Linked DNA regions of Streptantibioticus cattleyicolor NRRL 8057 = DSM 46488. The protein of the gene in region 1 binds, or shares a complex with, the protein of each later gene. Links are inferred from orthologs where the notes say so. Each region holds a gene or a part of one and is shown in the gene's direction. Other genes may lie near its edges. The genes, in order: secY and secA.

Evidence for each region.
Region 2: the proteins of secY (region 1) and secA are in contact, whole or in part, in a crystal structure (PDB 3DIN), measured with the Thermotoga maritima proteins. The link is inferred for Streptantibioticus cattleyicolor NRRL 8057 = DSM 46488 from one-to-one orthologs. Residues at the interface, in WP_004081795.1 of Thermotoga maritima: Glu108, Gly109, Glu110, Glu111, Ala236, Glu237, Arg238, Arg239, Ile240, Thr241, Ile242, Gln243, Tyr244, Ala245, Arg246, Arg247, Val248, Thr249, Gly250, Arg251, Arg252, Val253, Tyr254, Gly256, Ala257, Ser258, Thr259, Tyr260, Leu261, Pro262; in WP_004082002.1 of Thermotoga maritima: Glu261, Ala262, Arg263, Lys300, Ala301, Arg302, Thr303, Ile304, Ile305, Leu323, Tyr324, Asp325, Pro326, Val329, Ser330, Tyr333, Ile336, Lys340, Phe345, Val349, Glu363, Phe364, Tyr374, Ser375, Gly376, Gly377, Glu393, Ile395, Thr482, Ser483.

What each region holds. Positions count from the first base shown.
Region 1 is NC_017586.1:3,881,564-3,884,769, forward strand. What follows is about bases 233-3,129. They hold secY (preprotein translocase subunit SecY), read left to right. Parts: upstream 233-971; coding sequence 972-2,288; downstream 2,289-3,129. Other genes in these bases: rpmD (50S ribosomal protein L30), read left to right, coding at 233-298; rplO (50S ribosomal protein L15), read left to right, coding at 300-761; SCATT_RS17070 (adenylate kinase), read left to right, coding at 2,288-2,944; map (type I methionyl aminopeptidase), read left to right, coding at 3,052-3,129. Also shown: rpsE (30S ribosomal protein S5), read left to right, coding at 1-114; more of rpmD, read left to right, coding at 116-232; more of map, read left to right, coding at 3,130-3,206. UniProt on the Escherichia coli protein: The central subunit of the protein translocation channel SecYEG. Consists of two halves formed by TMs 1-5 and 6-10.
Region 2 is NC_017586.1:2,124,273-2,127,943, reverse strand. The notes cover bases 51-3,412. They hold secA (preprotein translocase subunit SecA), read left to right. Parts: upstream 51-437; coding sequence 438-3,212; downstream 3,213-3,412. Other genes in these bases: SCATT_RS09365 (Rv3235 family protein), read right to left, coding at 3,296-3,412; SCATT_RS09375 (GNAT family N-acetyltransferase), read right to left, coding at 51-141. Outside these bases: more of SCATT_RS09375, read right to left, coding at 1-50; more of SCATT_RS09365, read right to left, coding at 3,413-3,671. UniProt on the Escherichia coli protein: Required for protein export, interacts with the SecYEG preprotein conducting channel.

The sequences.
Region 1 (3,206 bases):
GCCGCGCTCCAGGGGCTGCAGCGCCCCGAGGAGATCGCCGCCCGTCGTGGTCTGCCGCTGGAGGACGTGGCCCCCGCCGCTCTGCTGCGGGCGCGTGCAGGGGCGGTGGCCTGACATGGCGCGCCTGAAGATCACGCAGACCAAGTCCTACATCGGCAGCAAGCAGAACCACCGTGACACCCTGCGTTCGCTCGGGCTCAAGCGCCTGAACGACGTGGTCGTCAAGGAGGACCGCCCGGAGATCCGCGGCATGGCGCACACCGTGCGTCACCTCGTCACGGTCGAGGAGGTCGACTGACATGGCGGAGTCCAAGCCGCTGAAGGTCCACAACCTCCGTCCGGCCCCGGGCGCCAAGACCGCCAAGACCCGCGTGGGTCGTGGTGAGGCGTCCAAGGGCAAGACGGCCGGTCGTGGTACCAAGGGCACCAAGGCCCGTTACCAGGTTCCGGAGCGCTTCGAGGGTGGGCAGATGCCGCTGCACATGCGGCTGCCCAAGCTGAAGGGCTTCAAGAACCCGTTCCGGACCGAGTACCAGGTTGTCAACCTCGACAAGCTGGCCGCGCTCTACCCCGAGGGCGGCGAGGTCACCGTCGAGGACCTGGTGGCCAAGGGTGCGGTCCGCAAGCACCAGCTCGTCAAGGTGCTCGGCACCGGCGAGGTCACCGTGGCGCTGCAGGTGACGGTGGACGCCGTCTCCGGCTCCGCCAAGGAGAAGATCGCCGCCGCCGGCGGCAGCGTCACCGAGCTCGCCAAGGCTTGATGGCTTGAAGTACCGACAACCGGGGATGCCCACACTTTGGTGGAGGGCATCCCCGGTTGGTCATTCCTCGGGGGGCTTCCTCGCCGGTAAGGTGGCGAGGAGTGGCGGTATGCACGCGGCACGGTCCGCGGGGGTACCTGCCCACCCCCGTACCAGTCGACCTCTCACGACCGTCACCTTCCGCGTCCCGCGGGAGGCGCAGGAGGCACCGTGCTCACCGCGTTCGCCCGGGCGTTCAAGACGCCCGACCTGCGGAAGAAGCTGCTGTTCACGCTGGGCATCCTCGTGCTCTTCCGGCTGGGTCAGAACGTCCCGCTGCCCGGGGTGGACTACCGGAACGTCGCTCAGTGCATCAAGGAGGCCGGCGGCAACGGCGGCCTCTTCGGCATGATCAACCTGTTCAGCGGCGGAGCCCTGCTGCAGCTCACCATCTTCGCGCTGGGGATCATGCCGTACATCACGGCGAGCATCATCCTCCAGCTGCTGACGGTGGTGATTCCGCGCCTGGAGGCCCTGAAGAAGGAGGGCCAGGCCGGGCAGACGAAGATCACCCAGTACACCCGTTACCTGACGCTGGCGCTCGGCGTGCTCCAGGGCACCGGCCTGGTGGCCACGGCCCAGAGCGGCACGCTCTTCCGTACCTGCGCGGTCGGTAACCAGGTGGTCCCGGACACCTCGATCTTCCGCACCACCGTCATGGTGATCACCATGACCGCCGGCACCGTGATGATCATGTGGCTCGGCGAGCTCATCACCGACCGCGGCATCGGCAACGGCATGTCGATCCTGATGTTCACCTCGATCGCGGCCGGCTTCCCGGGCTCGCTGTGGTCGATCAAGAAGTCCGGCAAGATCGTCAGCGGCTGGGGCGAGTTCTTCATCGTCATCGCGATCGGCCTGGCCATGGTCTGCCTGGTGGTCTTCGTCGAGCAGGCCCAGCGGCGGATCCCGGTCCAGTACGCCAAGCGGATGATCGGGCGCCGGTCCTACGGCGGCACCTCGACCTACATCCCGCTCAAGGTCAACCAGGCCGGTGTGATCCCGGTCATCTTCGCTTCGTCGCTGCTCTACATCCCGGCCCTGATCGTCCAGTTCAGCGGGAACTCCACGGCGGGCTGGGCGCGCTGGATCAGCACCAACCTCACCAAGGGCGACCACCCGTTCTACCTGACGCTCTACTTCCTGCTGATCGTCTTCTTCGCCTTCTTCTACGTGGCCATTTCCTTCAACCCCGAGGAAGTTGCCGACAACATGAAGAAGTATGGTGGCTTCATCCCGGGCATCCGGGCTGGTCGACCCACGGCGGAGTACCTGGGCTACGTGCTCAACCGGATCACCTGGCCGGGCTCCCTCTACCTCGGGCTGATCGCCCTCGTGCCCACGGTGGCGATCGCGCTGTTCAACGGAACGCAGAACTTCCCGTTCGGCGGTACGAGCATCCTCATCATCGTGGGCGTCGGCCTGGAGACCGTGAAGCAGATCGAGAGCCAGCTCCAGCAGCGCAACTACGAAGGGTTCCTCCGCTGATGAGAATCGTCCTCGTCGGGCCGCCTGGCGCTGGTAAGGGCACACAGGCCCAGTACCTCGCCAAGAACCTGTCGATCCCGCACATCTCCACCGGCGACCTCTTCCGTGCCAACATCAGCCAGGGCACGGCGCTCGGCAAGCAGGCGCAGGAGTACATGAACGCCGGCCAGCTCGTGCCGGACGCGGTGACCATCGGCATGGCGACCGACCGTCTGCAGCAGCCGGACGCCGAGGGCGGCTTCCTCCTCGACGGCTTCCCGCGCAACCTCGGTCAGGCCGAGGCGCTCGACGGCTACCTGGCCGACAAGGGCGTCAAGCTCGACGCGGTGCTCGACCTGGAGGTGCCGGAGGACGAGGTGGTCAAGCGGATCGCCGGCCGCCGGATCTGCCGCAACGACTCCAGCCACGTCTTCCACGTCTCGTACACCCCGCCGAAGGCGGCCGGCGTGTGCGACAAGTGCGGCGGCGAGCTGTACCAGCGCGACGACGACAGCGAGGACACCGTCCGCAAGCGGCTGGAGGTCTACCACAGCGAGACCGAGCCGATCATCGACTTCTACAAGGCGCAGGAGCTGGTGGTGACCATCTCCGCGCTGGGTACGGTCGAAGAGGTGACCCGGCGGGCCATGGAGGCCCTGGGGCGCCCGGCGGCCTGACCTCATCCGAGCAGGGCCGGCAGACGGCCGCGGCGCCCGAGTTGGCGCCGCGGCCGTACTGTTGCTGTATCCCCGCAAACACCCGGAACGACGAAGGGCGCAAGCCGATGGTGGAGATCAAGACCCCGGACCAGATCGCGAAGATGCGTGCCGCGGGGCTGGTCGTGGCGGCGATCCATCAGGCGTGCCGCGACGCGGCGGTGCCCGGCGCCACCACCAAGGACCTGGACGAGGTCGCCGCCAAGGTGATCTCCGACCACGG
Region 2 (3,671 bases), 1.8 Mb from region 1 along the record:
GCGGGCGCGGGTGTAGGGGGAGGGCACCGTGGTCCAGCGCGGGATCTCCGGATCCTGGCAGGCGGCGTGGACGGCGGCGGCGTCGCCCGGCTCCGGTGCCCGCAGCAGCAGGCGTTCGGTGGTCAGCGAAACGGGTTCCATCCACGGAGTATGGCGTTGCCCGGTGGCGGGGGGCACACCGTTTTCCCGGCCTGCGCGCCCGTGGGCGCCGGCCCGCCGGTGCCCCCTTTATGTACGTTTTCCGTCACCGCCCGGGGTGACAGCACGCCGGTCCTACGGCGGACCTCCCGACCCGCTGGTGTCCTCGCTTACGATGGCCGTTGCAGCGGGCCCTACAAGGACGTCCCCGGCGGGTCTCCCACCGGGGAGAGGGAACCACCCGCTGTGCCCAGCGCGAGAGTAACGTGCCAGGCCCGACCGGCAAGGAGCCAGCCTACGTGTCCGTCTTCGGCAAGATCCTGCGCGCAGGTGAGGGAAAGATCCTGCGCAAGCTGCACCGCATCGCGGACCAGGTCAATTCCATCGAAGAGGACTTCGTCAACCTGACGGATGCCGAGCTGCGGGGCCTCACCGACGAGTACAAGCAGCGTTACGCCGACGGCGAGAGCCTGGACGACCTGCTGCCCGAGGCGTTCGCCACGGTGCGCGAGGCGGCCAAGCGCGTGCTCGGCCAGCGCCACTACGACGTCCAGCTGATGGGCGGCGCCGCGCTGCACCTGGGGTACGTGGCCGAGATGCGCACCGGTGAGGGCAAGACGCTGGTGGGTACGTTGCCGGCGTATCTGAACGCGCTCTCCGACAAGGGCGTGCACCTGATCACCGTCAACGACTACCTGGCCGAGCGTGACTCGGAGTGGATGGGCCGGGTGCACCGCTTCCTGGGCCTGTCGGTGGGGTGCATCCTGGCGAACATGACCCCGGCCGAGCGCCGGGAGCAGTACGCCTGTGACGTCACGTACGGCACCAACAACGAGTTCGGCTTCGACTACCTGCGTGACAACATGGCGTGGTCGAAGGAGGAGTTGGTGCAGCGCGGCCACAACTTCGCGATCGTGGACGAGGTCGACTCGATCCTCATCGACGAGGCCCGTACCCCGCTGATCATCTCCGGCCCGGCCGACCAGGCCACCAAGTGGTACAGCGACTTCGCCAAGCTGGTGCTGCGCCTCAAGCTCGACCGCGACTACGAGGTGGACGAGAAGAAGCGCACGGTCGGCGTGCTGGAGGAGGGCGTCTCCCGGGTCGAGGACTGGCTGGGCATCGACAACCTCTACGAGTCGGTCAACACGCCGCTGGTCGGTTTCCTCAACAACGCGATCAAGGCCAAGGAGCTGTACAAGCGCGACAAGGACTACGTCGTCATGGACGGCGAGGTCATGATCGTGGACGAGCACACCGGCCGTATCCTCGCCGGCCGCCGCTACAACGAGGGCATGCACCAGGCGATCGAGGCGAAGGAGGGGGTGGAGATCCAGAACGAGAACCAGACGCTGGCCACCATCACCCTCCAGAACTTCTTCCGGCTGTACGACAAGTTGTCCGGGATGACCGGTACGGCGCTGACCGAGGCCGCCGAGTTCTACCAGATCTACAAGCTGGGCGTGGTGCCGATCCCGACCCACCGCTCGGTGCAGCGGCTGGACCGGCCGGACCTGATCTACCGCACCGAGGAGGCGAAGTTCGCGGCGGTCGTCGAGGACATCGCCGAGAAGCACGCCAAGGGCCAGCCGGTGCTGGTGGGCACCACCTCGGTGGAGAAGTCCGAGTACCTCTCGCAGCAGCTCGCCAAGCGCGGCGTGCCGCACGAGGTGCTCAACGCCAAGCAGCACGACCGGGAGGCGACGATCGTCGCCCAGGCCGGCCGCAAGGGTGCGGTGACGGTGGCCACCAACATGGCCGGCCGCGGCACCGACATCAAGCTCGGCGGCAACCCGGACGACCTCGCCGAGGCCGAGCTGCGGCAGCGCGGTCTGGACCCGGTGGAGCACGTCGAGGAGTGGGCGGCGGCGCTGCCGGAGGCGCTGGAGCGCGCCGAGGCGGCGGTCAAGGCCGAGTTCGAGGAGGTCAAGGAGCTCGGCGGGCTGTACGTGCTGGGTACCGAGCGCCACGAGTCGCGGCGTATCGACAACCAGCTGCGCGGCCGTTCCGGCCGTCAGGGCGACCCCGGCGAGTCGCGGTTCTACCTCTCGCTCGGTGACGACCTGATGCGGCTGTTCAAGGCCCAGATGGTCGAGCGCGTCATGGCCATGGCCAACGTGCCGGACGACGTGCCGATCGAGAACAAGATGGTCACCCGGGCGATCGCCTCCGCCCAGTCGCAGGTCGAGCAGCAGAACTTCGAGATCCGCAAGAACGTCCTCAAGTACGACGAGGTCCTCAACCGGCAGCGCGAGGTCATCTACGGTGAGCGCCGCCGGGTGCTGGAGGGCGAGGACCTGCGTGAGCAGATCGTCCACTTCATGGACGACACCATCGACGACTACGTCAAGGCGGAGACCTCCGAGGGGTTCGCGGAGGAGTGGGACCTGGAGAAGCTGTGGAGCGCCTTCGCCCAGCTGTACCCGGTCAAGGTCACCGTCGAGGACGTCGAGGAGGAGGCCGGGGACCGGGCCGGGGTCACCGCCGACCTCATCGCCGAGATGATCAAGGAAGACATCCACGAGCAGTACAAGCTCCGTGAGGAGCAGCTCGGTTCGGACATCATGCGTGAGCTGGAGCGCCGCGTGGTGCTGTCGGTGCTGGACCGCAAGTGGCGTGAGCACCTGTACGAGATGGACTACCTCCAGGAGGGCATCGGCCTGCGGGCCATGGCGCAGCGCGACCCGCTGGTGGAGTACCAGCGTGAGGGCTTCGACATGTTCAACGCGATGATGGACGGCATCAAGGAGGAGTCCGTCGGCTACCTGTTCAACCTGGAGGTCCAGGTGGAGCAGCAGGTCGAGGAGGTTCCGGTGGCGGCCGACGAGGTGCCGGCGCAGGGTGGCCAGGAGGCGGTGCCGGTGGGCGCCCCGCGGCCGGAGATCCGCGCCAAGGGCCTGGAGGCCCCGCAGCGCCCGGACCGGCTGCACTTCTCCGCGCCCAAGGTGGACGGTGAGGGCGACATCGTGGAGGGCGACTTCACCAGCGAGCCCGCCGCCGGCGAGGAGGGCGACGGGCTGACCCGCGCCGAGCGCCGCAAGCAGCAGAAGGGCGGCCGGCGCCGCAAGAAGTAGCGCCCCGCCGACCGAGGCCACCTCTGCCGGGCCGGTTCCGCATCGCGGGGCCGGCCTTCGGCGTTTCGCGGGGGCCGTCGCGCTCACCGCCACGAGGGGCCCGCGAAGTCCACGGCGGTGCACCGCCAGCGCTGGTCGGCGCCGCGTTCCAGGCGGAAGGCGAGGGCGCGTACGGCGGGGCCGGAGGCGACGGTGGCGAAGACCTCCAGCGCGCCGGGGCGGGCCGGGCGGCAGCCGCAGCGGCGGACGACGGGGGCGGGGTGGCCGGCCGGTGGCCGGAGCACGCCGCGGGCGGCGAGGTCCCACAGCCGGTCGTAGGTGTCGGCGCCGCCGGTGTGGCTGAGCAGCCAGCTGGCCGGGCGCCGCCCGCTGAGCACTTCGACGAGGCGGTCGGCGAACCAGCGGGGCGCGCCGGGCACGGGGCCGGCCCGGCGTGCCGTGGCGGGGCGGCGGGGGTCG